2 regions of the Micromonospora sp. NPDC048835 genome follow, and region 1 is predicted to be linked to the other one. Evidence: riboswitches for the same ligand, from Rfam matches in the RefSeq annotation. Region 1 holds a riboswitch; the other holds the start of a gene.
The links. A riboswitch is a leader RNA that binds a small molecule or an ion and turns the genes downstream of it on or off. The one in region 1 is predicted to bind cobalamin.

Region 1 (15,130 bases):
CGTTGGAGGCGAGCCTTCGGCGTACCGGCCTGGACCGGATCGACGTGGTGTACCTGCATGACCCGGACCAGTACTGGGAACAGGCCGCCAGCGAGGCGATCCCGGCATTGGTGGAGTTGCGGGAGCAGGGCGTGATCGGCGCCGTCGGTGCGGGGATGAACCAGTCCGCCATGCTGGCCCGCTTCGTGGCGGAGACCGACGTGGACGTGGTGATGTGCGCCGGCCGGTACACCCTGCTGGAGCAGGGCGCGTTGACCGACCTGCTGCCCCTCGCGCAGGCCCGTCGCGTCGGTGTGGTGGTCGCCGGGGTCTACAACTCCGGGCTGCTGGCCCGGGACATGCCGTCGACCGACGCCGTCTACGACTACCGGCAGGCGCCGGCCGAGGTGATCGACCAGGCTCGTCGGATCGCACGGGTGTGTCAGACGTACGGCGTCACGCTGCCCCAGGCCGCGTTGGCGTTCGTCCGCCGGCACCCGGCCGTCGTCTCGACGGTCGTCGGCATGCGCGACGGCGCCCAGGTGACCGAGACCCTGCGCCGGTCCGACGTCGACGTCCCGGACCAGCTCTGGGTGGCGTTGTACGACGAGGGGCTGCTCGAGGTGCAGCCCTGAGGATCGGCGGTCAGGGGCGAGCCGCCTCGACAGCCGTGTCACCGTCGTCGGGTAACCCCTGCAACGACTCCTCCACCCCGATCAGGTGGTTGGCCATCCGGGTGCGGGCCCGCTCCGGGTCGCGTGCCACGAGGGCCTTCAGGATCGCCACGTGTTCGTCATGGGTGCGCAGGTCCGCGCCCTCCTCGTGCAGGCTCCGCCAGAGCCGCCCGCGGATCGTGCGCCCGGCGAAGGCTTCGATCAGGCCGACCAGCACCGGATTCTCGGCGTGCACCGCGATGATCCGGTGAAAGGCGATGTCGATTTCCATGATCCGCTCATGGTCCGGCGGTGACTGGCCGATCAACCGGGCCGCCTCGTCGAGCAGGTCACCCGCCTGGGCCAGGGCTTCGTCGGTGATCCTGGTCGCCGCCAGGCAGGCGGCCTCGCACTCCAGCAACCGCCGGACGGTGTGGATGTGCCGGGGGTCGCCCTGACCCTGGAAGTCCACCACGAAACCCATCGGGGCCAGCAGTTGTGGCGCGTCGAGGTTGGTGACGTAGGTGCCGTCGCCCTGACGGATGTTGACGATGCCGAGGATCGACAGGGCCGACATCCCCTCGCGCAGCGAGCCCCGTGAGACGCCGAGCGACTCGGCGAGGTCCTTCTCGATGGGCAGCCGGTCTCCGGGTCGGAACTGCCCTTCGAGGATCATCCGCTTGATGCCGTTGACCACTTCGTCAGTGCGAGACATGACTCCCCTAGCGGCCGGCGAGGGTGGCCTCTCCACCCGCGATCACGTACGGCTCCGGAGATGACACGGTAGTCGGCTCGGTCGCCGCCCAGTAGTGGCCGTCGGGAAACCGGTAGAGCGCGACCGACTCCTGGCGCATCCGGGTGGAGTAGCCCGGCTCGCTGGGCAGGACGTATCCGCTGCCCGAGCCGGTGTCGCGGATGATGCAGGGGTCGGTGAAGTGCTCGTGCAGGTGGTCGACGAACTCGGTGACCCGGTTGGTGAGGTCCCCCGAGATCGCGACGTAGTCGAGCACCGACACGTGTTGGACCATCTCGCACAGCCCGACGCCACCCGCGTGTGGGCAGACCGGCACGTCGAACTTCGCGGCGAGCAGCAACACGGCGACGATCTCGTTGATGCTCGCCAGCCGGCCGGTGTCCAGTTGGCAGAAGTCGATGGCCTCGGCCTGGAACAGTTGCTTGAACATCACCCGGTTGTGGCAGTGCTCGCCGGTGGCGACACCGATCGGAGCGACGGCTCGGCGGACGGCGGCGTGGCCGAGGATGTCGTCGGGGCTGGTCGGCTCCTCGATCCACAGTGGCTTGAACTCGGCGAGGGCGGTGACCCACTCGATGGCCTGGCCGACGTCCCACACCTGGTTGGCGTCGATCATCAGGTTGCGATCCGGCCCGAGGATCTCCCGTGCGATCGCGCACCGGCGGATGTCGTCGTCGAGGTTGGCACCCACCTTGAGCTTGACGTAGCCGTAGCCGGTGTCCACCGCCTCCTGGCACAGCCGGCGTAGCTTGTCGTCACCGTAGCCGAGCCAACCCGCCGAGGTGGTGTAGGCGGGGTAGCCGGTCCGGTCCAGCTCGGCGAGGCGGGCGGCCTTCGTGCCCTCCTTGGCCCGCAGGATGGCCAGTGCCTCGTCCCGGGTCAGCGCGTCGGACAGGTAGCGCAGGTCCGCGATGTCGACGAGTTGCTCGGGGGACATGTCGACGAGCAGTCGCCACAGCGGCTTGTCGGCGACCCGGGCGACCAGGTCCCACGACGCGTTCAACACGGCGGCGAGGGACAGGTGGACGACACCCTTCTCCGGGCCGAGCCAGCGCAGTTGCGAGTCGGAGGTGAGCAGGCGGTAGACCGCGCCCATGTCGGCGGCCATCGTCGCCACGTCCATGCCCACGAGAAGTTGGGCCTGGTGGACGGCTGCCGCCGCGACGATGTCGTTGCCTCGACCGATGGTGAAGGTGAGGCCGTGCCCCGCGAGTGGCGCGCCCACGCCGTCGACGCCGTCGGTGTGCAGGACGACGTAGGCCGCCGAGTAGTCGCCGTCCTTGTTCATGGCGTCTGACCCGTCAGCGGTCAGGGAGGTGGGGAAGCGGACGTCTTCGACGGTGACGGCGGTGATCTGCGGCATGCGCTCCTCGCCCGGCTAGGCTAAAGATCAGATGATCACTGGGAGTATACGGAGGGCCGGTCCAGAACGTCAACGTTGTCGATCACTCCAGGGGCGCAGACATATGATGTTTGTCGACTGTCGACACCCGAAGACGCCGCCTCGTCGCCGCTTCCCGGCGTCGGTCGGCCGCAGTGTGCGTCCCGGGGTTGGTGACGGTGGTCACCGCAACGCTCCCGACACGCCCGAGACCGACATGTGGGGTGTGACAACGGCTGCGTCCCTATATATGGTGTCGAGCGCAGCTGGTTCGGCCGCTCATCCGGTGCGGTCGAGGCAACAGGGAACCCGGTGGAAATCCGGGACTGTCCCGCAGCGGTGAGTGGGAACGACAGCCGTCATCAGCACTGGGCCACGTTCGGCCTGGGAAGCGACGGCCAGTAGGAGACCGGCGAGCCCGGTCGTGCCCGCGAGTCCGAAGACCTGCCAGCGCGCCGCGTACCCGCACCCGGGTGGGCGGCGGTCCGAGGCCGCGTGGGACGGCCGACGCCACCTGACCCACGCCCGCAGCGGCGTGGCGTCCGTCGGTGTCTGTCTCCTCGCGTCCGGGCCACCAGGTCTCGAACTCCGAGGAGCGAGTGGTGACAGTCACCGAGGTAGTCCCGGCCAGCGGCGACGCGACCCTGCGGCGAACGCCGATGCAGGTCCGCAAGCGCGACGGCGGCACCGAACCCGTGGACGTGAACAAGATCGTCCGAGCGGTCGAGCGGTGGGCCGACGACCTGACCGACGTCGACCCGATGCGGGTGGCCACCCGAACCATCAGCGGCCTCTACGACGGCGCGACCACCGCGGAACTGGACCGGCTGTCCATCCAGACGGCGGCCGAGATGATCGGTGAGGAACCGCAGTACTCGCGCCTCGCGGCGCGGCTGCTCGCCGGGTACGTCGACAAGGAGGTGCGTCGACAGGGCATCACCTCGTTCAGCGCGGCGATCCGCGCCGGGCACACCGAGGGTCTGATCGGCGACGACACCGCCGCGTTCGTCGCCGCGCACGCCACGACCCTGGACCACGCCGTCGACCCGGACGCTGACCGCCGGTTCGAGTACTTCGGCCTGCGCACGGTGTACGACCGCTACCTGCTGCGCCACCCCACCAGCCGACTGGTGCTGGAGACCCCGCAGTACTGGCTGCTGCGGGTGGCCTGTGGCCTGTCCCGGACGGCGGACGAGGCGGTCGGCTTCTACCGGCTGATGTCCAGCCTGGCCTACCTGCCCAGCTCACCGACGTTGTTCAACTCCGGCACCCGACACACCCAGATGTCCTCCTGCTATCTGGTCGACTCCCCGCTCGACGAGTTGGACTCGATCTACGCCCGGTACGCCCAGGTCGCCAACCTGTCCAAGTTCGCCGGTGGCATCGGCATCGCGTACTCCCGGGTCCGCTCCCGGGGAGCGCTGATCCGGGGCACGAACGGGCAGTCCAACGGGATCGTGCCGTGGCTGCGCACGCTCGACGCGAGCGTCGCCGCCGTCAACCAGGGCGGCCGGCGCAAGGGCGCGGCCTGCGTCTACCTCGAGCCGTGGCACCCGGACATCGAGGAGTTCCTGCACCTGCGCGACAACACCGGCGAGGACGCCCGGCGCACCCACAACCTCAACCTGGCCAACTGGATCCCGGACGAGTTCATGCGCCGGGTCGAGGCCGACGAGATGTGGTCGCTGTTCGACCCGAGCGAGGTGCCCGAGCTGCCCGACCTGTGGGGGGAGCGGTTCGACGCCGCGTACCGGGAGGCCGAGGCGCAGGGCCGCTACGTGCGGCAGGTCCCGGCGCGGGAGCTGTACGGGAAGATGATGCGGACCCTCGCCCAGACCGGCAACGGGTGGATGACCTTCAAGGACGCGTCGAACCGGCTGTGCAACCAGACCGCCGAGCCGGGCAACGTGGTACACCTGTCGAATCTCTGCACCGAGATCGTCGAGGTGTCGAACGACGCCGAGACCGCCGTGTGCAACCTCGGCTCGGTGAACCTCGCCGCCCATCTCGCCGACGGCGGCATCGACTGGGAGCGGCTGCGCGCCACGGTCCGCACCGCGGTGACCTTCCTGGACCGGGTCATCGACATCAACTACTACCCGACCGCGCAGGCGGCGGCGAGCAACCCCCGCTGGCGGCCCGTCGGGCTCGGGCTGATGGGGTTGCAGGACGTCTTCTTCGCCCTGCGGCTGCCCTTCGACTCGCCGGCCGCCCGGGAACTGTCCACCCGGATCAGCGAGGAGCTGTACCTGACCGCGCTGGAGACCTCCGCCGACCTGGCGCGCGAGTTCGGCGCGCACCCGGCGTACCCGCAGACCCGGGCCGCGCGGGGCCAGCTCCAGCCCGACCTGTGGGGTGTCCAGGGTACGCAGACGGCACGCTGGGCGGCCCTGCGGGAAGAGGTCGCGGCGCACGGCCTGCGTAACTCGCTGCTGGTGGCGGTCGCGCCGACGGCGACCATCGCCTCGATCGCCGGGTGCTACGAGTGCATCGAGCCGCAGGTGTCGAACCTGTTCAAGCGCGAGACGCTGTCCGGGGAGTTCCTCCAGGTCAACACCGCGTTGGTACGCGAGCTGAAGGCCCGGGGGCTGTGGACCGACCGGATCCGGTCGGCGATCAAGCGGGCCGAGGGGTCGGTGCAGGACATCGCCGAACTGCCGGCCGGCGTACGGGAGCTGTTCCGCACCGCGTGGGAGCTGCCGCAGCGGGCGCTGATCGACCTGGCCGCCGCCCGTGCCCCGTTCATCGACCAGTCCCAGTCGCTGAACCTGTTCCTGGCCGCACCGACGATCGGCAAGCTCTCCTCGATGTACCTGTACGCCTGGAAGGCCGGGCTGAAGACCACCTACTACCTGCGCTCACGCCCCGCCACCCGGATCCAGCAGGCCACCGTCAGCGCCGTGGCACCCGCCGCGCCAGTTGCCCTCGCGTCCGTCGCCCTCGACGCGGAGGCGCTCGCCTGCTCGCTGGAGAACCCCGAGTCGTGCGAGGCGTGCCAGTGACCCCCGCCGCCAATACCACCGACACGAGGACCACGCACATGCTGCTCGACCCCGGGATGGACCTCACCCTCCGCCCGATGCGCTACCCGCACTTCTTCGACAGGTTCCGCGACGCGATCCGCAACACCTGGACCGTCGAGGAGGTCGACCTGCACGCCGACCTCACCGACCTGGACAAGCTGTCGCCGGCCGAACGGCACCTGGTCAGCCGCCTGGTGGCGTTCTTCGCCACCGGCGACACCATCGTCGCCAACAACCTGGTGCTCAACCTCTATCAGCACGTCAACAGCCCCGAGGGTCGCCTCTACCTGTCCCGGCAGCTGTTCGAGGAGGCCGTGCACGTCCAGTTCTATCTCAACCTGCTCGACACGTACGTGCCCGACGAGACCGAGCGTTTCGCGGCGTTCGCGGCGATCGAGAACATCCCGTCGATCCGTCGCAAGGCCGAGTTCTGCTTCCGCTGGATCGACTCGCTCGGTGAACTCCGGGAACTGAGGTCCCGCGAGGACCGGCGGACGTTCCTGCTCAACCTGATCTGCTTCGCCGCCTGCATCGAGGGTCTGTTCTTCTACGGTGCGTTCGCGTACGTCTACTTCCTGCGCTCCCGCGGCCTGCTGCACGGCCTCGCCTCCGGCACCAACTGGGTGTTCCGCGACGAGTCCATGCACATGGCGTTCGCGTTCGACGTCGTCGACACCGTCCGCTCCGAGGAGCCGGACCTGTTCGACGACGACCTCGCCGACCAGGTGCGCCAGATGCTCACCGAGGCCGTCGAGTGCGAGGTGCAGTTCGCCGAGGACCTGTTGGGCCACGGTGTGCCCGGCCTGACGCTTACCGACATGCGGGAGTACCTCCAGCACGTCGCCGACCGCCGCCTCGCCCAGCTCGGCATCGCCCCGCACTACGGGTCGAGCAACCCGTTCGCCTTCATGGAGTTGCAGGACGTGCAGGAGCTGTCCAACTTCTTCGAGCGGCGGGTGTCGGCGTACCAGGTGGGGGTGAGCGGCACCGTGGCCTTCGACGACGACTTCTAGGCGGCGGCCGATCCGGGGGCCTGGCGTCGTTTGGTGAGCCACCGCATCACCTCGAGGGGATGCGACGCCGGGTCCGGGATCGGGTGAAAGACGTGTTCGACCGCGCCGTCGGTGACGATCAGGGTCAACCGCTCGTAGAGCGTCATGTCGCCGGCGGTGCGCGTCGGCAGCCCCAACGCCTCGGCCAGGCTCAACCTCGGGTCGGGGATCAGCGGGTAGGGCAGCCGCAGCCGGTGCGCGAGTTCCCGCTGGTACCCGGTCGACTGCGCGGACAGCCCGTACACCCGGGCGGCGCCGGCCGCGCGAAGCTCCGCGTGGTGGTCACGGAACCAGGCGGCCTGCTCGGTGCTGCCCCGGGCGCCGTGTACCTCCAGCAGCCCGTTGGGCAGGTCGACGCCGGGCCGCCCGGTCAGGGGGTAGACGAAGATGACGCTGCGGCCGGCGCCGAGCGCGCCGAGATCGACCGGACGGCCGTCGGTGCCGTAGAACGACAGCGGCGGCAGTGTGACGCCGACAAGCGCGCCCGGGTCACCGCCCTGCGCCGCACCGCCGGGCACGACCTGGGTCGCGGCGGCGTCGAGGCGCGCGTCGAGCGCGTCGCGCTGGGCGCTCAACCTGCCGATCCGTTCCTGGAGGTGGGTGATGGTGCTGCGGTACGTGGCCAGCGCCGCCGCGCACACGTCGGTGTCGTCGGCACCACCGGCGATCGACTCCACGAACGGCCGGGTCTCCTCGACGGTGAGGCCGAGCGCCATCAGCTCGCGGATCTGGGCCACCAGCCGCACCGCTATCGGGTCGTACTCGCGGTAGCCGTTGCTCAACCGTCGGGGCACGACCAGCCCGGCCGACTCGTAGTACCGCAGCGCCCGGACTGTGGTCCCGGTCCGCCGTGCCAACTCACCCACCCGCATCCCGCGACCCTAAACCCGCACCCCGGGGTACGGGTCAACGTGTCGATCGTCGCGGTGCCAGGGCCGCCGTTTCCTGCCAGTCTGGCTGCGAAAAGGCGGCATGAGCAGGGAGTGTGTGATGACGGCAGTCAGTCGGGTGCGGGCGCGGCAGATCCTCGACAGCAGGGGTAACCCGACGGTGGAGGCCGACGTGGTCCTCGCCGACGGGTCGACCGGCCGGGCGGCCGTGCCGTCCGGGGCGTCGACGGGGGCGAACGAGGCGGTCGAGCTGCGTGACGGCGACCGGACGCGTTTTCACGGCAAGGGGGTCAGCGGGGCCGTCGCCGCGGTCAACGGCGAGATCGCCGACGCGGTGCTCGGGCTCGACGCGGAGGACCAGGCCCTGATCGACGAGACGATGATCGACCTCGACGGGTCGAAGGACAAGGGCCGGCTGGGCGCCAACGCGATCCTGGCGGTGTCCCTCGCGACTGCGAAGGCGGCGGCGTCGGCCCACCGGCAACCGCTCTACCGCTACGTCGGTGGCGTCGGCGCCCGCCTGCTGCCGGTGCCGATGATGAACATCATCAACGGCGGGGCGCACGCCGACAACCCGCTCGACTTCCAGGAGTTCATGATCGCGCCGGTCGGAGCGCAGACCTTCGCCGAGGCGGTCCGCATGGGCGCGGAGGTCTTCCACACCCTGAAGGGGTCCCTCGCCGCGGCCGGGCACAACACGAACGTCGGCGACGAGGGCGGCTTCGCGCCCACCTTCACGGATGCCGACGAGGCGCTGCGGTTCGTGCTGCGCGCGATCGAGGACACCGGCTACGAGCCCGGCGCCGACGTGCTGATCTGCCTCGACCCGGCCAGCTCGGAGTTCTTCCAAGACGGCGTCTACGACTACGTCGGCGAGGGACGCCGGCGCACCGTCGCGGAGCACATCGACTACCTGCTCGACCTGGTCTCCCGGTACCCGATCAGCTCGATCGAGGACCCGATGGCCGAGGACGACATCGTCGGCTGGAAGCGGCTGACGGCGGCTGCGGGGGAGCGCGTGCAGTTGGTCGGCGACGACGTCTTCTGCACCGACGTCGACCGGCTGCGCGACGGGATCGACGGGGGGTACGCCAACGCGATCCTGGTCAAGGTCAACCAGATCGGCACCCTCACCGAGACGCTGACGACCGTGGACGCCGCCCACAAGGCCGGGTACCGGGTGGTGATGTCGCACCGGTCCGGCGAGACCGAGGACACCACGATCGCCGACCTGGCGGTGGCCGTCGGATGCGGGCAGATCAAGACCGGCTCGCTGTCGCGCTCCGACCGCACGGCCAAGTACAACCAGCTCATCCGCATAGAAGAGGAACTAGGCGACCGCGCGCTCTACGCTGGTCGTCACTGAGGCCCGTCACCCCTGCCGCGCCGATCTTGCAGTTTCGGTCGTCAAAATGCGTGAGATGCCCTCTACGTCAGGACAGAAACTGCAAGATCGCGGCGAGGGTGGCTCGCTGTCAGCTTTCGGCTTCTGCGACGTAGACACCTTTGCCTGGGTGGCCCTCGACCAACTCGCGATCCTTGAGGATCGTCATGACCCGGTTGATGGTGGAGATGTGTACGCCGTACTGCTCGGCCAGCTCACGGGTGGATGGCAGCTTCTCGCCCGGAGCGAGCTCACCAGACTTGATCTTTCCCGCGATCTCGTTGGCGATGCGCCGGTAGTCCACTCGCTCGATTGACATGGGTCGAACTCCGTAGGTTTCCTGGTTTCGGCAGTCCAATCTGATCACGAGTAGACCTGTTCCAACAAGTTCCAGGAGATGACTTGACCTACTCCTACAAGTAGGAATAAGTTCCTGCTTGGCCGGTTTCCCTGGTTTCGGCAAACTCCCGGGTCCTCGGCCGCACACCCACCTGGGGAGCACGACACATGGTCTCTGCCCCCAGGTGGGGCCCAACGTGGTGATCGCGGGAGGGTGGCGCCGTGCCGATTGATAAACCTGTGAGTCGGGCAGACGAGTTGTTCGCCGCGATGAGGACTCTTGATGCGCACTGGACTCGGGCACTCGACCGGACATGGCGTTCAGGCGGCTGCCTCGAATGCGCGAATCAGGGCACATGCCGTCAGCTCGATTGGTCGTTGGGTGTCGTCGCGGACGCCGCGTCGATCATGTTGCAGAAGTGAAGACGGCGGTTCCCCGAGAAGGGACTCCTCTAGGTTGACACTCACCTGATCTGTGCAGCCGTCTGATCCGACGGGTGTCAGGACGTTCGCCTGGTCTCTTGCGGAAGGGAACCCGCTGATGGTCGACATTGCCGTGCGGCCCATGACCGACGCCGACGCCGACCGGGTCCTGGCGATCTACCAGGCCGGCCTGGACACCGGTGACGCCAGTTTCGAGATCACCGCGCCGAGTTGGGCGGCGTTCGACGCCGGGCGCCTGAGCGCTCACCGCTTCGTGGCGGTTGACAGCGACGGCACCATCCTTGGCTGGGTCGCCGTCTCGCCGACCTCGACCCGCGCGGTCTACGCCGGAGTGGTGGAGCACTCCGTGTACGTCGACCCGGCCGCCCAGGGCCGTGGCGTCGCCCGACTGCTGCTGGACGCGCTGATCACCTCCACCGAGGCCGCCGGCATCTGGACGATCCAGTCCGGGGTCTTCCCGGAGAACACCGCCAGCCTGGCGCTGCACCAGCGGGCCGGGTTCCGGGTCATCGGCGTACGCGAGCGGGTTGGTTGCCACCACGGACGCTGGCGTGACGTGGTCCTGCTGGAACGGCGCAGCCCCGCCTGAGCGCCGGTGAGGTCGTGCCCGGCATGGGCGCGACAACGCCGCCGGATGCCGGGTAGCGGCGGCGGTTCGGCCGGGTCGGGGGCGCGCACCACGAGCCCTCGGCCGTCCTCCCGAGCAGTCGGACGCGACGGTCGGGCGGAGGGGTCAGCCCGTGCCGTCACCGGCGGCTGGCGCAGGTCACACACGTGCGCGCCGCCGGACGGGCGGCGAGGCGCTCGGCGGGGATCGGGCGGCCACAGCCCTCGCACACGCCATAGCTGCCGTCGTCCACCCGTCGCAGAGCGACGTCCAACTCGGCCAGCCGTCGGCGGGTGGCGTCCAGGACGGCGGTGAGCTGCGCGCGTTCGAAGGCGATGGTGCTGCCCTCGGGGTCGTGCTCGTCGTCGGCGTTCGACGACCGGGACGCCTCGAAGAGGCTTCGCAGGTCGCTCTCCAGGGCGACGGCTTGCGCCTCGGTCTGCGCGCGCAGCCGCAGCAGTTCCTCGCGGGGGTGGCTGGTCATGGCAGGTCCACGGTACCGCTATCGGAAGTTACGGGTGTGCAGGGCGGACCACGTCGTCGACAACGGTGCCGAGGGTGGCCGTAGGGTCGGTGGTGGTCTGGGCATTGTCGACACTGGCCGTCATGCCGGTACCCCCTCAGAAGGGCCGATGGGACCGCCACCGACACTATCCGAACGCGAAGACGCAGCGCGAGCGTCGGATCACCGTCTGGTACGGGCGCTGTCCCGGTGAGGGCGGCCGTGCCCGTCCTCCCGGTCGATGCGCAACTCCCGTTCCAACTCGGTGATGACCGCCCGCAGGTCGTCAAGCCGTTGGGTGAGCGCGATGCGGTCCACCTCGTCCGGTACGCCGTCGCCGTCCTCGTCGTACCCGGGAGCCAGTCGCTCGGTCATCTCCAACCGGCGGGCCTCCTCCATCGAGTTCACGATGACCGCGATGAGGATGTTGAGCAGCAGGTTGACGGTGATGACCACGTAGCTGACGTAGTAGAGCAGCGTCCACGGCGAGATCGCCATGCCCTGCTCGATGAGGTCCGGCAGGGTCTCCAGCGACAACAGCACGAACAACGTCAACAGCGATCGTCCGATGTCGCCGTACTCCTCCGGGTACCTGTCGCCGAAGATCAGCCAACCGGCCATGCCGTACACGTAGAGCGTCACCACGGCCAGGGCGAGGAACCCGGTGACGCCCGGCAGGCTGCGCCACAGCGCGGAGACGATGGTCCGCAGACCCGGCGAGAACCGCACCAGGCGGACCATGCGGGCGACCCGCACGACCCGCAGCAACGCCGAGTCACCGTGCAGGCCGGGTACGAAGATCGCCGCGATCACCACGAAGTCGAAGACGTTCCAGCCGTGCCGGAAGAAGTCCTGCGGGCGCCTCCCGTACGCCGCCAGCCGGATGGCGATCTCGACGACGAACACGGCCCGGAAGAACAGCTCCAGCCCGTGCAGCGCGGTGTCGGCGGGGCTCAGGTCGTCGTACGTCTCCAGGCCGAGGACGATGCCGTTGGCGAGGATGACCACGACGATGGCGATCTCGAAGGGGCGGGACCGGGCGAGGCGGGCGCACTGGCTGGCCCAACCCGACCGGTGCCGCGACGGCGGTTCCGGCCCACCTCGCTGGGTGGGCGCGGCGGCGTCACTCACCAGTCGACCGACTCGATCATGCGGCGGTGTGGATGGTGTGTGGGCATGCCCACCAGCCTAGCCAAGATCCATGACGGTGGGCGATCGTGTGACCCCTCAGGAGTGAGCCGCCCGGTGCGGCATCACCGGCGCCGCAGGCCAACAGTACCTCGGCGGAGACGCCGGCCCACCGGCCGGCCGGCCCGTCGTGAGCCAGGATCAGGGCCGACTCGTCCAGGGTCGCCGGCAGCAACTCGCCCATGGTCCGGCCGATCGGCGTGCGCAGGAAGGCGCGCAGCATCGCGACCTGGACGCGCAGCGGGAGCCTCGCCGCCGGCATCTGCGGGTTGATGCCGGCGGTGGTGATGGCGAGGCTGCGGGCGGTGTCGCCGGCCTCTGCCGCCGCCCGGGCCGGCGCGAGCCAGGCCGACGGGAAGCTGCCGTGGATCGAGATCGCGGCGTCGTAGAGGGCGAGTCGGTCGATCGGCAGTCGGAGCGCGGCTTCGAGCGCCAGGAAGCCTCCGGCGCTGTGGCCGATGACGTTGCCGGACGCGGTGTGCGCCAACACGGCGGCGAGGTCGTCGACCTCCTGGTCGGCGGTGTAGGGCACCTGCCTCGGTGGCGCGTCGGCCCGTCCCCGTCGGTTGTAGAGGTGCACGGTGAACCGGTCGGCGAGCGCCGCGGCCAGCCGCCGGTAGACGTCGATGGTCACGCCGCCGCCGTGCACCACGACGATCCCCGGCCCCGTTCCGGTCGAGTGCAGCACGATCGTCGCGCCGTCCCGTGCCCTGACCTGCTCCATCTCGGGCCCACCCGCTCCCCGCCGACAAACAACTGCAAACGACGTTCGCAGTTTTCAGTAGGTCGGTGAACGACGCACCCGCGAGTACCGGCGACGGCGGCCCCGACCCGCAATCGATCTGGAGCAGACCCGGACGCGGCAGCCGCGGCCCCGCCCCGGCGCACAGTCGGGACGCCATCGTGGCGGCCGCCATCGCCCTGGCCGACGCCGAAGGGCTGACGGCGGTGTCGATGCGCGCCGTGGCCGCCGCACTCGGCACCGGTGCCGGATCCCTCTACCGCTACCTGTCGTCGCGCAACGACCTGTTGGACCTGATGACCGACCGGGCCGTGGGGGAGCTGCGCCCGTACCCGCAGTCGGAGGGCGACTGGTTGGAGACGATGGTGCTGCTGGGGCGACGGCAGTTGGCGCTGTTCGCCGCCCATCCGTGGCTGCTCGACGTGATCCACCGGCCGTCCGGCACCGGCCCGGAGAGCCTGGCCTGGTTCGACAACTGCATCCGGGTCCTGGAGCCCGTGCGCTGCTCCGCGACCGCCAAGTTCGAGGCCATCGCGATGATGACCGGCGTGGTGAGCCTCTTCGCCCGCCGGGAAACCGCCGCCGGGGCGTTCAGCGTGGCCGGGGTGGACCTCGCCGCGTACCCGCATCTGCTCGCGGCGTTCGGTCAGCCCGCCGGGCCGGCGCCCCGGGCGGACCTCGTCGAGCGGACCCTGCGCGGTCTGCTGACCGGCTTGCTGACCGTCGAGGCGTCCGAGGTGAGCTGAGCGGATCGGCCGACAGGCGGTGTCCGTCGTTCCCGCGCCACCACGACACCGGCTGGTCTAGGTTCTCGTGGTGAGCGGGACCAGGCCGGCCACGCCAACTGCGAAGAGGTGCGCGATGTCCGACCCTGATCTTGCCGACCTGCGCCAACGGGCCAGCGACGGTGACCGGGACGCGGTCGACCAACTCGTCGAGCTTGCGGGGGAGCGGGGTGACCTCACCGAGCTGCGTCAGCTGGCCGAGGACGGCAACGCCGACGCGGCGGCCCAACTCGTCGAACTCGCCAGCGAACTCGGCGACGTGGACGAGCTGCGGCGTCTCGCCGACCGGGGCGACAAGGACGCCGCCGACCAGCTCGTCGAGTTGGCCGCGGAGCGGGCGGACGTCGGCGAACTTCGCCGGCTCGCCGACGCCGGGAACCGTGACGCGGCCGACGTCCTGGCCGAACTCACCGAGGAGCAGGACGAAGCGGAGTAGCTGGACGGGACGCGCAAGCGCCAGGTGTCAGGTCGCGGTGGTGAGATACCGGCGGTAGCCGAGGGCGGACTGCGCGAACCCGAGGGACGCGTAGAAGCGATGGCGTCGGTACGCGTGGCGTTCGAGACCAGTTGGACCTTGTAGCACCCGGCCGCCGCCGCATCGTCGAGCGCCGCCAGCATGAGGGCTCGCGCGACGCCCCGACGGCGCCAGCCGGCCGCGACCACCACGTTCTCCACCACCATGTACGGACGCGCGCCGTGGGTGAGGTTCGGGGCGACGAGGGTGTCCAGGGTGCCCACGACGGTCTCCCCGGCGACGGCCAGCAGGAGGCGACGGCCAGCCTGCGCGTGCAGGTCACGCCAGGCGCTGGTCAGCCGGGTGGGATCCGGTCGTACGTCGTCGGGGGCGAGTTGCCACAGCAAGTCGAAGACCTGTTCGGGGTCGTCTTCCGGCCCGGCGGCGCGGACGAAGATTCGATCGTCGAGGTGCCTCACCATGCCGCCGACGATACGGTCACCGGCTGGCGGGCGACGGCGACCTCGCGCCGCCGCCCGCTTCGGTGAGGGCCCCGGTCAGACCCGTGCGGCCCGCACGGCATCGCGCAGGGGGGTGCTCGGTCGACCGAGCAGTCGGCTCAGGTCGTCGCTGTCGGTCGCCAGCTCGCCCTCGGCGATGGACACGTCGAGTGCGGCGACGAACCCGGCGGTGCCCGCGTCCAGGCCGACGTTCCGCAGGGCGGAGGCCAGCTCGGCGGCGGACATGTCCTGGTGGACGACAGTGGTGCCGGTCACCTCCGTCACTGCCTCGGCCAGTTCGTCGAAGGTGAATGCGGTGCCGCCCAGTTCGTAGACGGCGTTGCCGTCCTCCTCGCGGGTCAGCGCCGCCACCGCGGCACCCGCGTAGTCCGCCCGGGTCGCGGCGGAGATCTTGCTGCCGCCGGTGGCGCCGAGGATCGTGCCGGACCCCAG
Region 2 (15,130 bases), on a different contig from region 1:
GTGGGAAGAAACGCTCGCACAAACGCGTCGCGGTGGCGATCGTCGCAGCAGCTCACCAGCAGGACCTGCGAACCATTGCGGGACGAGGGCAGTTGATGTTGTATTGCCTACGGCAGCGGCTAGGTCGGCTGCGGCCCGAGGAGGCTGCGGTGCTTGCACTGCTCGGCCGGTGGACCGCCAAACACCGAATGTGGGTGCTCGCTGGCTGGAGCGTGATCACGCTGGCCGGTGCGATGCTCGGAGGTGCGGTTTACGACCGGACCCAGTCGGTGGACAGTCTGCGACCCGACGCGGAGTCCATGGTCGCGCAGTCGCGCATCGACCGGCTCGACCCGCAGGGGGAGCGGATCGTGGCGGTCATCGCGGGCCGCGACTTCAACGCCATGGCACTGGTGGACAGCGCCACGCGGGTGATGTTCGACATCCGCGCGATCCCGGGAGTTGCGTCCGTCACCGATGCCTACACCGCAGGGTCGTCGCAGGTGGCCGCCGATGATCAAAGCTCGCTCGTCGTCGTCGAGCTGCGCCCGCAACTCAGCGACGACGAGGCGCTCGCGGTGGCTGACCAGGTGGCCGCCGCACTGCGCCGCATCGACGCCCCCAGGGTGCTGGTCGGCGGGGAGCTGCTTGCCGAGCGGACCTTCGGCGAGCAGGCCGTCAAGGACGCCGCCATCGGCGAGTCGATCGCGCTGGTGGTGCTCTGCGGCGTTCTCACCGTCGTGCTCGGCGGGCTGATCGTAGGCAGTCTGCCGCTGGCGGCCGCCCTCGCCGCGGTTGCCGCAACGCTGCTGGCGCTGAGCGGGCTCGCCGAGGCGATGCCGGTCAGCGAGTACGCGGTCAACGTCGTCACCCTGCTCGGTCTCGGCCTCGCCGTCGACTACAGCCTGCTGATCCTTGCCCGGTTCCGGGAGGAACGCGAGGCGGCCCCTAAGGCATCGGTGGCGGAGCTGCTCGCCGCGACCACCGCGACGGCCGGACGTGCCGTTCTCGTGTCCGGTCTCACCGTCGGTGCGGCACTGGCTGGTCTTTTCGTCTTCGCCGAGCCGCTGCTGGCGGCGATGGCGCTGGGTGGAGCGCTGGTCGTCGGCATGGCCACGGTGATCGGGCTGACCCTGGTCCCCGCGCTGATCGCCCTGGCACACCGGCGTATCCCGCCGCCGCGAGGCGCCCGGACACGGTCCTCGGCGGGCAGCTCCCGTCGCCCGGCGCCGGGTCGGCCGGGCCTGCTGGCGCGGCTGGCGGCGTTCTCGCAGCGCCGTCCCGCCGCGGTGGCGTTGACCGTGACCGCCGGCCTGCTTCTGCTGGCGTCTCCGTTGCTCCAGATCACGCTCGCCAACTCCGACGCACGGTCGCTGCCGGCCGCCAGCGAGGAGCGGTTGGCGTACGAGGCCGTCGAACGGGACTTCGCCACCTGGGCCGCGCAGCCGGTCACCGTGCTCATCGAGGCCGGTGCCACCGAGCCGCCGGTGCCGGCGTTGCTGCAACAGTTGCGCGACCTCACCGGCGAGAAGGAGCTCGACCTGCGCTCGGACCTGCCGGCCGACGTCACCGTGGTGGACTTGCGCCCGGCCGGCCCGGCGAGCGGCGAACCGGCCCAACGCCTGGTCCGTGACCTGCGGGCCCTCGACATGCCGGTGCCGCTCCTCGTTGGGGGGCCCGCTGCCGAGCTCATCGACGCGCGGGAGTCGACGGCCGCGCGGCTGCCGATCGCGGTGGCCGTCATCGTCGTCGCGACCGGGCTGCTGCTGGTCGCCTTGACCGGCTCGGTCGTCGTACCGGTCAAGGCCATCTGCATGAACATCCTGACGCTGCTGGCGACCCTCGGCGTCCTGGTCGCCGTGTTTCAGTGGGGATGGGGTTCGGCCCTGCTCGGGTTCGAACCCTGGGGGGCTCTGGACATCACCACACCGCTGCTGCTCTTCGTGTTCATCTTCGGGCTGTCGATGGACTACGAGGTGTTCCTGCTCGCCCGGATCAAGGAGGAGTGGGACCGCCGTACCGCCAACGGCCGGATCGACAACGACCGGGCAGTACTCGCCGGCATCACCGCGACCGGTCCGGTCGTCACCACCGCGGCCGTGGCGCTGGGTATCGTCTTCCTCGGCTTCGCCCTCGGCGAGCTGATAGCGGTCAAGGAGATCGGTGTCGGCATGACTGTGGCCGTGCTGCTGGACGTCACCGTGGTCCGTGGACTGCTGCTGCCCTCTGTCATGTCCCTCCTCGGCGCGGCGAACTGGTGGCGTCCCGGCCGCCGTGCGACGCCCGCTTTGTAAGACGTCAGTTCAGCGAGTGAGTAGCTGGCGTAGGCAGATCAACGAGCAGGCGACGCTGACCACGCCTTCGCGGATGTCGGCCGGGTGTTCGTAGCAGCGGGAAAGGTCCATTCGACGACCCTGCGCAGCTTGCCCGGCCCGCAGCCGTGGGCGCTGCCGCGGCGGGCAATCTTCGGCGTGATGGCGGCGTTGCCGCGGCAACCGGCTGCACCTGTGGCGAGGACATGGGCTTCGCCCCGCACGGTGCCGGGCAATCCAGGACTGGAGCCGGTATCCGCGTGACCGGACATCAGCGCGCAACCCGCGGGGGTTCGAATACTCAGGAGGGCTGAGTATTCGTCATCAGGTGGCCGGCTCGACCGACCCCTAGTGTTGCCGCGTGGTGACATTCCTGCGTCGGTGGACCCTGCGGGCCGCGAGCTTCGCCCTGACCTGGCTCTACACCCTCTACCGGATCCATCCGGCGGTGTGGCGGCTCACGGCACGTCAGTACCGTCCATACATGGGCCGCTTCGCCCGGCTACACGCCTGGATGACCTGCCAGTTCGCCGCGATCGACGTGCCCGCGTACGGCGTCTTTCTCCGCCGCCACCACTGGCGGTTCCGCTGGTTCGATCTGTCGTCCTACCCGCCCACCGACAAGCGGTCGTACGTGCAGGCGTACCCGGAGGCGCAGCGCTGTCGGCACGGGCAGATCGAGATCGCCGGCAGCGTGGTCGACGAGTCGTCGGGCTCGTCCGGCCAGCCGTTCAACTGGATCCGCAGCCGCCGCGAGCTGCGCTCGGTGCACAAGAACCTGGCCGGGTACGCGACAATGGTGTTCCCGTCCGAGCGGCGCTTCGTCATCAACGCGTACTCGATGGGCGCCTGGGCCACCGGGACCAACACCGGCATCGCCATGTCGACGATCGCGATGGTCAAGAACACCGGACCCGACCTGCGGAAGATCGTCGACACCCTGTTGTACTTCGGCCCCGGCTTCGACTACATCGTCACCGCCTACCCACCGTTCCTCAAGCACCTGCGCGACCAGCTCGACGCCGATGACTTCCCCTGGGCCGAATACCGCATCAGCGGACTGGTCGGCGGTGAGGGGATGACCGAGGCGCTGCGCGACTACCTTGAGGAGCGCTTCGTCAAGGTGCGCTCCGGCTACGGGGCCAGCGACCTCACCATCGGCATGGCCGGGGAGAGTGACTTCAGCGTCTGGGTCCGCCGACAGCTGCGTACCGACGCCGCGCTGCGGACCGCGCTGCTCGGCGCCGACGAGCACCGGCTGCCGATGGTCTTCCAGTACAACCCGCTGGAGACCTACCTGGAGACCACAGCGGACCACGAGGTGCTCTGCACGATCAACTCCACGGCGGTGCTCAATCCCCGAGTCCGCTACAACATCGGCGACGAGGGCCGGCTGATCTCGTACCCGGATGTCCTGGCCGCGATCGCCGACCCCGCGGCGCGGGCCGCCGCGGACCGTGCCTGGCAGGTCGACCGGATGCGCCTACCACTGCTGTTCCTGTACGGCCGCAAGGACAGCACGATCTCCTATATGGGCGCCAACATCTATCCGCAGGACGTCGAATACGGCCTCTACGCGGGCAATCCCCAGGCGCACCTGCTGCAGAGCTTCTGCCTGGCGGTGACCGAGCAGGCCGACCTGGAGAGCCGGCCGGTGGTCAACCTGCAACTCCGCGAGGGCCTGGCGCTCGACCCCGTGCAGCGGCGAACCCTCACCGACACCTGCCGCGCGGGGGTGTTGCGCCACCTCGCCGAGGTCAGCCGGGACTTCGCCGAGTCCCTCGCCGAGGACCCGTCCGCGGCGGACCTGCGGGTGGAGATCCACGAGTACGGCACCGGCCCGTTCGCCGACGCGGCGTCCAGAATCAAGAACGTCTACCTGGTGAAGGGTGCGCCGGCATGAGGACCACCGACTTCTCCGCCGCTCCCGCGGTGGGCCAGGCGACAGCCATGTTCGTCGGCGCCACCCGTTACCGGGGGCCGCGCTCGATCATTACGCTCACCCGGACCTGGATCCGAATGGTCCGGCAGATGAGACGGATGGACGGATACCGCTGGCACACCGTCTACTACCAGTTCCCGTTCACGCTCGGCACCATCGCCTTCTTCAGCGACCGTGACGCGCTCCTGACGTTCGCCCGCAGCCGCCATCACCGGGATCTCATGTGCTGGGTGACCGATCACGGCACGAAGAACGCGACAGGCGGCTACATCCGCCTCTACAACGCCGAGCCCGAGGGCTACAGCAACGGCATCTGGCGCGCCGAGGGGGACGGCATGGCGCACATAACTACGTTCACGCCGCTCTCGCGTGAGACGTCCGGGCCGCCGGTGCACCGGGCATGAGAGTGGACCCCGTGCAGTCGCGGGCCGACCTGCGCGCATTCGTCGACTTTCCGCTCCGGCTCCACCCGACCGACCGGTACGTACCCCTGGTGTCCTCGGTCATCGCGGCCCACCGGGACGCCGCCGAGCTGTTCGTGGTCCGCGACCGACGCGGCGAGGTCGTGGGACGCACCAGCATGCACCGCAGCGCACCCCTCGACGACAAGATCGGCCCACGACAGTTGTTCGGGCACACCGAGTTCGTCGACGACGACGATGTCTTCACCGCCATCATGGACGCGGTTGCGACCCGCGCCGACGGTCGACACCTGTTCGGGCCGGTGGCCCTGCTGCCCAACCAGACGGGCGGGGTGATCACCTCCGGCTTCGCCGACCGTGGCTTCGTGGACTCGGCGTGGAACCCCCCCTACTACCCCAAAATGTACGAGCGGCACGGCTTCCACCGTCGCTTCGAGGCCGACACCTGGCTGGTCGACCTCGACGGTACGGCCCCGGCTGCTCGGCCCGCTGCCGGTGCTCCGGCCGGAACCGACCACGGTTTCACCTTCGACGATGCTCGGATGGCCGCCGAACGGCTCGTCATCCGGCACGGCTCCCGGTGGCACCTGCGCAGCCAACTGCCGATCCTGCGCCGGATGCTCAACGCGAGCTTCGCGCAGTTGGACTACTACACCGACATCTCCGCCGAGCAACTGGCGGAGCAGACCGACGGCTTGGCGTTCCTACTCGACGAGGCGCTGCTGCTCTGGCTGGAGAAGGCCGGCCGACCCGTCGCGTTCGTCGTCACCGTGCCGGACATCTCCGACTACCTGATGAGCGTCGGCGGTCGGCTTGGCGTAGTCAATCAACTCCGGCTTCTCGCCACCCGCGGCCGGTACCGGCGGGACGCGGTCCTCATCATCAAGGGCACCGTTCCCGATGAGCAGGGCAACGGGTACCTGACGCTGCTGTCCCGGGAGTTGCATCGCAACCTCGCCCGCAACGGCTACCGGACGCTGCGCAGCACCTTCGTCGAGCGGACGAACGTCGCTTCGGCCGCTCAGTACCGGCGCGCGGGTGGGCGGCCACTGCACGGGTACACCTTCTACGAGCGAGGAACAACGGTGTGAGTTGGGTCGAGCAGTTGCGGGCTACCGAGGCGATCTGCCGGCGGGCACCAAGCGCACACAACACGCAGCCGTGGCGACCGGAATACCACACCGATGAGATCACCATCGACGTTGATCCCGCGTGCCGCCTGCCCGACTCCGACCCGACCGGGCGTGACCTGACCCTCGGTATCGGCGCGTTCGTCGAGACATGCCTCATCGTCTCCGCCGAACTCGGCCTCAGCGTCACCGTGGCACCCGGTCCACGACTGGTCCCCGCGGCACACAGGTACGCGACTCCGTTCACGATCGCCGACATCGAGGCCCGCCGGGTCGCCCGTGGTCCATACGCACCCGGGTACGTCGACGACGCCGTCCTCGCCGATCTCGAGCCGGGTATCGCGCACGTCCCCACCCGAGACCTCGTATCGGACCTGGCCGTCGCCGACCGGTGGATGTTCCGCACACCTGCCGTCGCCGTCGAGTTGCGGGACTGGCTGCGTCTCAGTCCACGCCATCCGCGATATCACCTCGACGGACTCACGGACCGGGCGCTCAGCCTGTCCCGGACCGAGGCGCGTGTCCTGTCCGCCGCGCTGCGCGCGTACCCGGTCACCCGCCGACTGGGCCTGCCGGCGCTGCTGGCCGCCAGCGGCCGCGGCCTGTTGCGCTACGACGGCAGCGTCCTGGTCCTCCTCGCCGCCGACGGCGACGACCAGATCACCTCAGGCCGACGTCTGCTGCGTACGTGGCTGGCTCTTGCCCGGCACGACCTGGCGGTCCATCCGCTCAGCCAGCTCATCGACTGCCCCGTGACCGCCGGTCGGCTCGCCGACCGGGTCGCCGGCCAACCGCTCGCCGTGTTTCGCGTCGGCCGACCCTGCATCGCCCCGGTCCGTTCGGCCCGCCGGGGCGAGCGATAGATCACTACGATCGCTAGCCTCGCGCGAGCTTCAGGGTTGCGCTGAGCGTCAACGGCCGTGGGGCATTGGGTTTCGGACACGTTATTTCCACACGAAGCGTGATTCTTCTTCGTGTTTCGAGCGATCCCGGTCCCGTTGGGCGGGGATTTTTGCTGTCATGGCGAGGAAGTTCCCCGCCGGGGTGAGCGGGTAGATCGCGGTTTCGGCTTCGATGGTCCACGCGTGGTGGTCACACACGATGATCATGTTGTTGGTGCCTAGGTAGTTGGCGAGTTTTTCCGGGTCGGGGCTGCGCAGTTCGGGATGGCGACGGTGTAGCCAGCGGTCGTGTCGGATGCGGTCGAGCAGGTGGTCTTCCCGGATGTAGAGGATCGTCGGTTGGGCGGAGGTCCTGGTGCGGGTGCTCGTGTGTCCGTGGCGGCAGCGGTAGCCGGGTCGGCTGTGTATCCAGTGGGAGTCCATGATTCGGCCGCACACGCCGCAGCAGATCACTGCGGCCAACACGTAGCGGCGGGGGATGCCGTCGGCGGGAGTCGGTGCGGTGTGGCTGCCCTACGACTACGGCGCACTCGAACCCGCCATGTCCGGCGAGATCTTGGAGCTGCACCACGACAAGCACCACGCCGCGTACGTCAAGGGCGCCAACGACGGGCTCGACCGGCTCGCCGAGGCCCGTGACAAGGGCGACTACGCGACGCTGGTCGGGTTGGAGAAGACCTGTGCGTTCAACCTGTCCGGGCACGTGCTGCACTCGATCTTCTGGAACAACCTGTCCCCGGACGGCGGCGACCGTCCCGACGGCGAGTTGGCGGCGGCGATCGACGAGCACTTCGGCTCGTTCGACGGGTTCGCCGGTCAGTTGTCGGCGGCGACGAAGGGTGTGCAGGGCTCGGGCTGGGGGGGTTCTGGCCTGGGAACCACTGAGCCGGCGGCTGATCGTGGAGCAGGTCTACGACCACCACGGCAACGTAGGGCAGTGAGCGGGTACACCCCCGAGGCGGCCGAGATCGTCCAGCGCGCCGCCGGGGTCATCGCCGCGAAACACCGCGGTGACCCCGCCGGCGCCGAGGAGTTGATGTCGGCGTTCAGCTCCGGGCAGGCCCGTACCCTCGGCTTCTACCTGCTGGCCGATCTCGCGCTGGGCCTGGTCAAGGCGCAGAGCGGTCAGTCCATGGACGACCTGGTCCGGGAACTGTCCCTGCTCCTGGCCGAGACCGCCCAGTCCCCGCCGGCATGATGGTCCGCTGGGTTCCGCCCACGAGCGGAACCCAGCGGGCAGCCGCAACGCCCACCGCCCACCCGAAGGGGCCCGATGCGCCGGAAGATCGAACACCGTGTCGTGACGATGGACGGGCAGTCGATGATCGCGCTGACAGTGGCCGACTTCGAGCGGCTCGACGCCGCCCGTCGGCAACTCGGTGCCAGTGAGGCCCAGGCGCACCAGCTTCGCCAGCAGTTGAAGGACACCCGACGTCGAGTGGCCCGCCTGGAGGGACTGCTCGCCGCGCCCGTACGTCCCGGGCTACCGGGCGCAGACGCATGCCATCGCTGTCCTCACCCCAGTGACGACTTGGATAGCTGATCAACCCGTCCGGTCTTCCACCTCGTCACCCTTGGCTGAGCGGCGGCGGGCGGATCAGCCGGACGGATGGTCAGCGGCGGCCCGGCCGCCGCTGACCATCGCGCTACCCGGCGGTCAGGCGCCGTAGCGCAGGTAGATCGTGTCGCCGACGGTCACTGTCGTGCCGCGGGTCGCGGTGGCCGGGGTGCCGCCGTCGCGGGACACCTTCCAGGTCGAGGAGCCGCTGTTGGCCAGGCCGTTGATCGAGGTGATGGTGCCGGTGCCACTGGTGGGAAGAAGAGAGGTGACGCAGCCGCTCGGGGTGGCCGAGCCGACGGCGGCGTCCAGCACCGCGCCGAGGGTGGTGGTGGCGGCGGTCGGCGTCAGCGTGACCGCGCACGGCTTGATGCTGCCGCTGCCGTTGTCGACGATCACGGCGAGTCGGGTGGCGGCGCCCGTGGTGAATCCGCTTGCCGCGACCCAGGTGGGCGCGCCGGAGGTGACCGGGGTCGGGGGAGCGGCGGTGTAGCCGGCGCCGGCGAGCGCGCGTACCGCGTCGATGGAGGCGTACGCCGACGGGGTGGTGTTTGTGGGCAGGTACTTGAACCCGCCGCCGCTCAGCTGCTGCGCGCGCAGGAAGTCGATCGGGGTCTTGCCGGCGGTGGTGGTGAAGTCGGTGCCCTGGCTCGGGATGCCGCAGGCGTTCAGGCCGGAGACCGCCCAGGCGGTGGAGTCGGTGTTGACGCCGAACATCGAGCTGAACGCGCCGGATGCGTTGACCAGCTTGCTCTTGAGGAAGTTCTTCGCCTGAACGACGTCGGTGTCGGTGTTCGGGACCCCGGCGGCGCAGAGCGCGGCCATGGCCGCGCCGGTCATGTCGATGTCGCTGGCGGCGGCGAGTTGGGTGGGGTTGCCCTCGGCCTGGGTGAAGGTCCAGCCGCCGTCGTTGTGCTGGTTGTTGCGGATCCGGGTGATCGACAGGTTGAGCAGGGCCTGCGGTACGCGGGCGGCGCCGGACTGGGTCTTCGCACCGGCCAGGGCGAGAGTGCCGAAGACGGTGCCGTTGAAGTTGGCCGGCGGGCCGTAGTAACCGGCCGAGCCGGTCTGCCAGTAGGCGATGGTGTCGGCGATCAGGTTACGGGTGGAGGAGACCCGGGCGGGGTCGATGCCGGCGGCGTAGGCGTTCAGCACCCCACGCTCGTAGTCGGTGACCACCGGCGTGCTGCTCGGCCAGGACGCGGCCGAGAGCTGGTTGCGGTAGACGGTGCGGGCGTTCTTGGTCGTGTCGCCAGAGGGGTAGACGTCCACCGCCGCGACGCCGGCGGGTGCGAACGCGCTGAACGCCCACTCGTTCGACAGTCCGCCGCTGGCGTAGCTGCCGTCGGCGGCCTGCAGTGTGCGCAGGTAGGCGACACCGTTGGTCTTGGCGGTGGCGATCTGCGCCGCGGTCGAGGTCGCGGCGGCGGGCGCTGCACCGGTCGCGACAGCGACGACGGTGGCGATCAGCGCGGTGGCGGGAGCTGTCGCGATTCGTCTCCGGTGGCTGCCGGAGGAGAGGCGTGAGGACATCGGGTCTCCTTGGGGGTACGGGCACGACTGCCTCGACCCGGAGCCCGGGAGGGGCCGGCGGGAGCGGGGCGGGCCGGCCGCAGGACGCGTGGGACGGATACCGCAGGTGCTGCGTCACCACGTGGGTAGTCGGGCTCGGGACGGCGGACCGTCCTCACCGTTGCGCGTCAGCCCCGGATTCCCACCGGGTTCCCCCACGCGATGACGCGGTCACGTTATGGGAGGAAGCCCCTACCGCGCGCTGTTAGGTACATGACACGGTCTTGCGTTGACGAGGTGGTCGCGGGTGTGGTCCGATGGCCGCGATCCAGCAGTCAGGGGAAGCCGGTCAAAGTCCGGCGCTGGCCCGCAGCCGTAGGTCCCATTCTCGGGACGAGTCGGATTACCTGGCTGGATAGAGCACCGCAGCGCCGTCGAGGTACACGGCGCGGAGCCAGATTTCCGGGGCTTGTCCTCGGGGTCCGCGTCCGCGCCTGCGCCGCTAGCCCCCGAGAGAGTCGCCATGTCCCCCCTGGTCAGTCGAACGTCGCGCGTTCCTGCGGCATGGTTGGCGGCCGTCGCCGCAGCGGTGCTCGGCGCGGTGGCGCTGGTGGTGCCGACCCGCGCCGCGCTCGCCGATCCGCTGGAGTCCTGCACCCCGACCCAGGGCGCGATCGTCGCCGTCGACTTCGCCGCCTGGGGCGGACCGGTGTTACGTGGCTGCGACGCCACCCCGACCACCGGCCTGGACCTGCTGCACGAGGCGGGCTTCACCACCACCGGCACCGCCCACGACGGCCCTGGCTTCATCTGCCGGATCGGATCGCCCGACTTCGCGTCCGGTGCCGAACACCCGACACCGGCCGACGAGGCGTGCCAGTTGACGCCACCGGCGTCGGCCTACTGGTCCTACTGGATCGCACCGGCCGGGCAGGACCACTGGACCTACAGTCCACTCGGCGCGATGGCGCAGCGGCCGGGCCCGGGTGAGGTCGAGGCGTGGGTCTTCGGCGGCACCGACATCGGCGGCACCACCGGGGCACCGAGCTTCACCCCCGCGTCAGTGCGCGCGAGCGGCCCGACTCCGACCGCCACCCCGACTCCGACGGCGACCCCGACCTCGACGCCCGTGCCGACGCGACCGACGGAAGCGCAGGTCAAGGCGGTGGCGAGTTACCTGGTGGGGCAGCTCGCCGACGGCGACCACGTCGACAACGGTTTCGTCGACTACTACCGGACCATCGCCGTCGCCACCGCCCTGGCCGGCACCGGTGGGCAGGACCAGACGCTCACCAAGATCGTCGACTATCTGCGGGCGCACGTCGATGGCGCCATCTTCCCGAACGGTGGCACCGCCCCACCCCGAATCGCCAACGTCGCCAGCCTCGCGCTCCTGCTGACCAGCACCAGCGGCGATCCGCGCGCGTTCGGCGACCGGGACCTGATCGCCACGCTCACCGACCGGGTCTGCACCGCGACCGACGCCGACGCCGGCTGCGCCGCCGCCGGTGACTTCGCCGGATCGAGCGATCCGCTGACCCACGCGACCGCCCTGCTCGCGCTCAAGCGCGCCGGCGTCACCCCGCCGGCCTCCACCGTCACCCGCCTGACCGAGCAGCAGTGCACGATCGGAGCCTTCGCCGGTGTCTGGCGCAGCCCCACCGAAGCCTGCGACCCCGACCTCGCAGCCACCACCCTCGCCGTCCTGGCGCTGCACACGCTCGGCGCGCACGACGCGGCGCTCAGTTCGGCCAAGGCGTTCCTGGCCACGGCGCAGGAGCCCGACGGCGGTTACCAGCCGTACACCGGGGCGGGACTGACCGACACCTACTCGACCGGGCACGCCGCGCAGGCCCTCGTCGTGCTGGGCGACGGCGACCGGGCGGCGGCAGCCACCGGCCTGCTGGTCAGCCGGATCGTCCCCGGCGGTGGGCTCAGCCCCGACCCGAGCAACCCGGACGCTGACCTGCCCGCCACCGCCGCTGCGGCGCTCGCGCTGGCCGGCAAGAACCTCGCCGACCTGGGTGAGACGCCGCCACCGGCCGGACCGCGACCCGATCTGGTCAAGGGGGTGTCCTACCTCGTCGCGCCGACGAACCTGATCGACGGCAGGTACTACGAGTCGTTCCCCGGCTTCCCCGACTTCGGGTTGAGCATCGACGGTGCCTACGCCCTGGCCGCCACCGGCGGGGACGACGCCAAGCTGCGGGCGATCGTGGAGTTCCTGCGCGGCGGCGGCGCGGTCGGCGACAACGGCTTCACCGTCGACATGTGGCTGGGCGTCGGCACCGACTACGCCGTCGGCGGCGCGATCGGCAAGATGGCCCTACTGGCCCAGGTCACCGGCTACGACCCCCGCTCCTTCGGTGGACACGACCTGATCGCCGCCCTGAGCGACGTGACCTGCACCAAGACCGACGCGCTCACCGGCTGCGCCGGGGCCGGCAACTACCGGTACGCCACCTCGGTGTTCGGGCAGTCGCTCGGCATCATCGCGCAGCACCGCGCCGGCCAGGGCGAGGCCGCCACCAAGCCGGTCGAGTTCCTCAAGGGACTGCAACGCGCCGACGGGTCCTTCCCCAGCCTCATCCCGGCGGCGGATGCCGACAGGGACGTCGACAGCACGGCGATGGCCGCGATGGCCCTCGCCCTGGCAACCGAGGACCCGTCGGCGGCCGGCGCGGTCGACAAGGCGCTGGCCTGGATCGCCTCGACCCAGAAGGGGCACGGCGGGTTCCCGGGCGCGGCCGGTGACTCCACCAACTCCACAGCGCTCGCGATCCAGGGCCTCACCCTGCGCGGCACCACCTACGCGGGTCAAATCAACAAGGCCCTGGCCTTCCTCGCCAGTCAGCAGAACGACGACGGCGGTTTCAGCGTCGCCGCCGACGGGCAGGCCGGCTCTGACGTGCGCGCGTCCACACAGGTCGTGGGCGGTGCCACCGGCACCTCGTTCGCCACGCTGACCCGCGACGTGCACGGGCTGCCGGGCACGGATCCGACCCCGTTGCCAACCCCGACCCCGTCTGCGACGCCGTCGTCGTCAGCGAGCCCGTCGTCGTCAGCGAGCCCGTCGACAAGCGTGGTCCCGTCGTCGCCGGCCGCCGGAGGGCAGCCGTCGGGCCACCTGCCCCGCACCGGCGCGTCCATCCTGACCATCGCCCTCCTGGCGCTCGTGCTCGTCGTCGCCGGCATCCTGCTGCGGATCTCCGCACGACGGCGCGCGGTGACCGGCGACGGTGGTGTCTCGTGAGGGCCCGCAGGTGGCTGCGGTCGGCCGCGGCCCTATCGATCGTCGCCATGGTGGCGGGGACACCCGTGACCGCGGTGGCCGCGCCGCTGCCGATCGGGCAGTGCACCACATCGTCCGGGGTAGTCCTCGCCGTCGACTTCAGCAAGTGGGGCGGGCCACTCCTGCGCTCCTGCGGCACCACCCCGACCACCGGTTACCAACTACTCAACCAGGGTGGTTGGCGTACCACCGGGACGCAGCACGACGGGCCGGCGTTCATCTGCCGGATCGGCTACGCCGGCCACCAGGGCGGCACCCAGTACCCCACTTCCGCCGACGAGAGGTGCGCTCTCACCCCACCAGCCAGCGCCTACTGGTCGTACTGGCACGCCGACCCGGGGCAGAACACCTGGGTCTACAGCCAACTCGGCGCGATGAGCTACAAACCCAAGCCCGGCAGCGTCGACCTGTGGATCTTCGGAGCGACCGACATCGGCGGCACCCAGGGCCGGCCCACCTTCAGCCCGGACAGCGTCCGAGCCCGCAACAACACGCCGATCGGCACCCCCACCACCGCTCCACCCCCGGCCGCGCCACCCACGGCCCCGCCCGGCGCCGGCAACCCGCCCGCTGCCGGCAACCCGCCGGCACCGGGTAACCCCGGAGTCGGCAACCCCCCACCCGGCCTCCCCCCGACGGGAGCGCCGACATCCGTCCCGATCGGCGGTACGCCGACGCCTCCGACCAGCCCGACGCCTTCAGCAGTGGGAGTGTCGCCCAGGCCGTCGAGCGCGACCCCCGACGGACCCCGGATCCTAAACGCGGCGCCCACCGCGACGGCTGCCCGTCAGGACACCGGCTCGGCGCTGCCGGCACTGATCACCGTCGGCCTGCTCGCCGTCCTCGCCCTGGTCGGCGGTGTCGTCGGCTGGCGGCGACGCCGCACCTGACCCGATGCCCCCGATCCGCACCAATCTCCCGCACCGCCTCGCGGTAGCCCGGCTGCCTCGCCCCCTGCACCCGGTGGCCTGGTGGCTGTGGGCGCTCGCCCTCGCGACCGCCGCGAGCCGCACCAGCAACCCATTGCTGCTGCTGCTCATCTTCGCGGTGCTCGGGTTCGTCGTCACCGTCCGCCGCACCGACGCACCCTGGGCGCGGGCGTTCCGCTACTACCTCTACCTGGCCCTGATCATCATCGCGATCCGGGTGGTGTTCCGGACGGTCTTCGCCTCCGGAATGACCCCCGAGGACCACATCCTGTTCCGGCTTCCGCACCTGCCCACCCCCGACTGGTACGCGGGCATCCAGATCGGCGGTCCGGTCTCCCTGGAGGCGACCCTGTCCGCGGCTGTCGATGGGCTCCGCTTGGCCTGTCTGCTGTGCTGCATCGGCGCCGCCAACAGTTTGGCCAACCCCAAACGCGCGCTGCGGGTCCTTCCCGGTGCGCTCTACGAGTTGGGTGTCGCCGTCACCGTCTCGCTGAGCGTCGCACCGCAACTGGTGGAGAGCGTCCAACGCGTCGCCCGAGCCCGCCGTCTCCGCGCCGGACGGACCAAGGGTTTCGGCGCGCTTCGGGCCATCATGATGCCGGTCCTGCACGACGCCCTGGACCGGTCGCTGCGGCTGGCAGCCGCCATGGACGCGCGCGGCTACGGCCGCGTCGGCACCGCCACACCCGCCTCGCGACGGCTCACCGGAGTCCTCATGCTCACCGGCATGGCGGGCCTGTGCGTCGGCGCGTACGGACTGCTCGACCCAGGGGTTCCCCGCCCCGTCGGGCTCGGCGGTCTCGGCGGCGGCGTGCTGCTCTGCGTGGCCGGGCTCGCCCTTGGCGGGCGTCGCGTCTCCCGCAGCCGGTACCGGCCCGACCCGTGGCAGTGGCCGGAGTGGACGGTCGCTGGCTGCGGCGTCGTCACTGCTGTCGTGCTCAGTGCCGGCACCGGCTACGACCCCGCCGCGGTCAACCCGAGCCTCTATCCGCTGCACTGGCCCAGCCTGCCCGCCCTACCGGCCGCCGCGATCCTCGTCGCCGCCCTCGCCGCGATCGCCGCACCGACACCCCCGCGCCCCCACCGCCCGGAGCCCGAACCTGTGCGAGGCCGCGCCGCCGACACCGCAGGAGCACCGTCATGATCCGCTTC

Region 2: another riboswitch for cobalamin. It lies ahead of AB0C15_RS01055 (prenyltransferase/squalene oxidase repeat-containing protein); the one in region 1 lies ahead of AB0C15_RS20190 (ribonucleoside-diphosphate reductase subunit alpha).

Annotation. Positions count from the first base shown of each region.
Region 1 is NZ_JBEZGM010000016.1:36,741-51,870, reverse strand. It holds gene AB0C15_RS20205 (aldo/keto reductase) at 1-614, shown strand, start outside; gene AB0C15_RS20200 (FadR/GntR family transcriptional regulator) at 625-1,347, opposite strand; gene AB0C15_RS20195 (enolase C-terminal domain-like protein) at 1,355-2,749, opposite strand; cobalamin riboswitch at 3,018-3,234, shown strand; gene AB0C15_RS20190 (ribonucleoside-diphosphate reductase subunit alpha) at 3,427-5,769, shown strand; gene AB0C15_RS20185 (ribonucleotide-diphosphate reductase subunit beta) at 5,808-6,803, shown strand; gene AB0C15_RS20180 (MerR family transcriptional regulator) at 6,800-7,714, opposite strand; gene eno (phosphopyruvate hydratase) at 7,833-9,098, shown strand; gene AB0C15_RS20170 (winged helix-turn-helix domain-containing protein) at 9,208-9,435, opposite strand; gene AB0C15_RS20165 (N-acetyltransferase family protein) at 9,997-10,488, shown strand; gene AB0C15_RS20160 (TraR/DksA C4-type zinc finger protein) at 10,646-10,990, opposite strand; gene AB0C15_RS20155 (ion transporter) at 11,192-12,139, opposite strand; gene AB0C15_RS20150 (alpha/beta fold hydrolase) at 12,156-12,920, opposite strand; gene AB0C15_RS20145 (helix-turn-helix domain-containing protein) at 12,986-13,684, shown strand; gene AB0C15_RS20140 (GNAT family N-acetyltransferase) at 13,913-14,536, opposite strand; gene AB0C15_RS20135 (hypothetical protein) at 14,420-14,725, shown strand; gene AB0C15_RS20130 (SDR family oxidoreductase) at 14,735-15,130, opposite strand, start outside.
Region 2 is NZ_JBEZGM010000001.1:253,417-268,546, forward strand. It holds gene AB0C15_RS01010 (MMPL family transporter) at 150-2,273, shown strand; gene AB0C15_RS01015 (phenylacetate--CoA ligase family protein) at 2,653-4,194, shown strand; gene AB0C15_RS01020 (DUF4188 domain-containing protein) at 4,191-4,637, shown strand; gene AB0C15_RS01025 (hypothetical protein) at 4,634-5,746, shown strand; gene AB0C15_RS01030 (hypothetical protein) at 5,743-6,648, shown strand; gene AB0C15_RS01035 (hypothetical protein) at 6,730-7,110, opposite strand; gene AB0C15_RS01040 (superoxide dismutase) at 7,166-7,885, shown strand; gene AB0C15_RS01045 (hypothetical protein) at 7,961-8,230, shown strand; gene AB0C15_RS01050 (hypothetical protein) at 8,345-9,778, opposite strand; cobalamin riboswitch at 9,881-10,003, opposite strand; cobalamin riboswitch at 10,056-10,187, shown strand; gene AB0C15_RS01055 (prenyltransferase/squalene oxidase repeat-containing protein) at 10,281-13,010, shown strand; gene AB0C15_RS01060 (LPXTG cell wall anchor domain-containing protein) at 13,061-13,939, shown strand; gene AB0C15_RS01065 (CbiQ family ECF transporter T component) at 13,944-15,122, shown strand; gene AB0C15_RS01070 (ATP-binding cassette domain-containing protein) at 15,119-15,130, shown strand, end outside.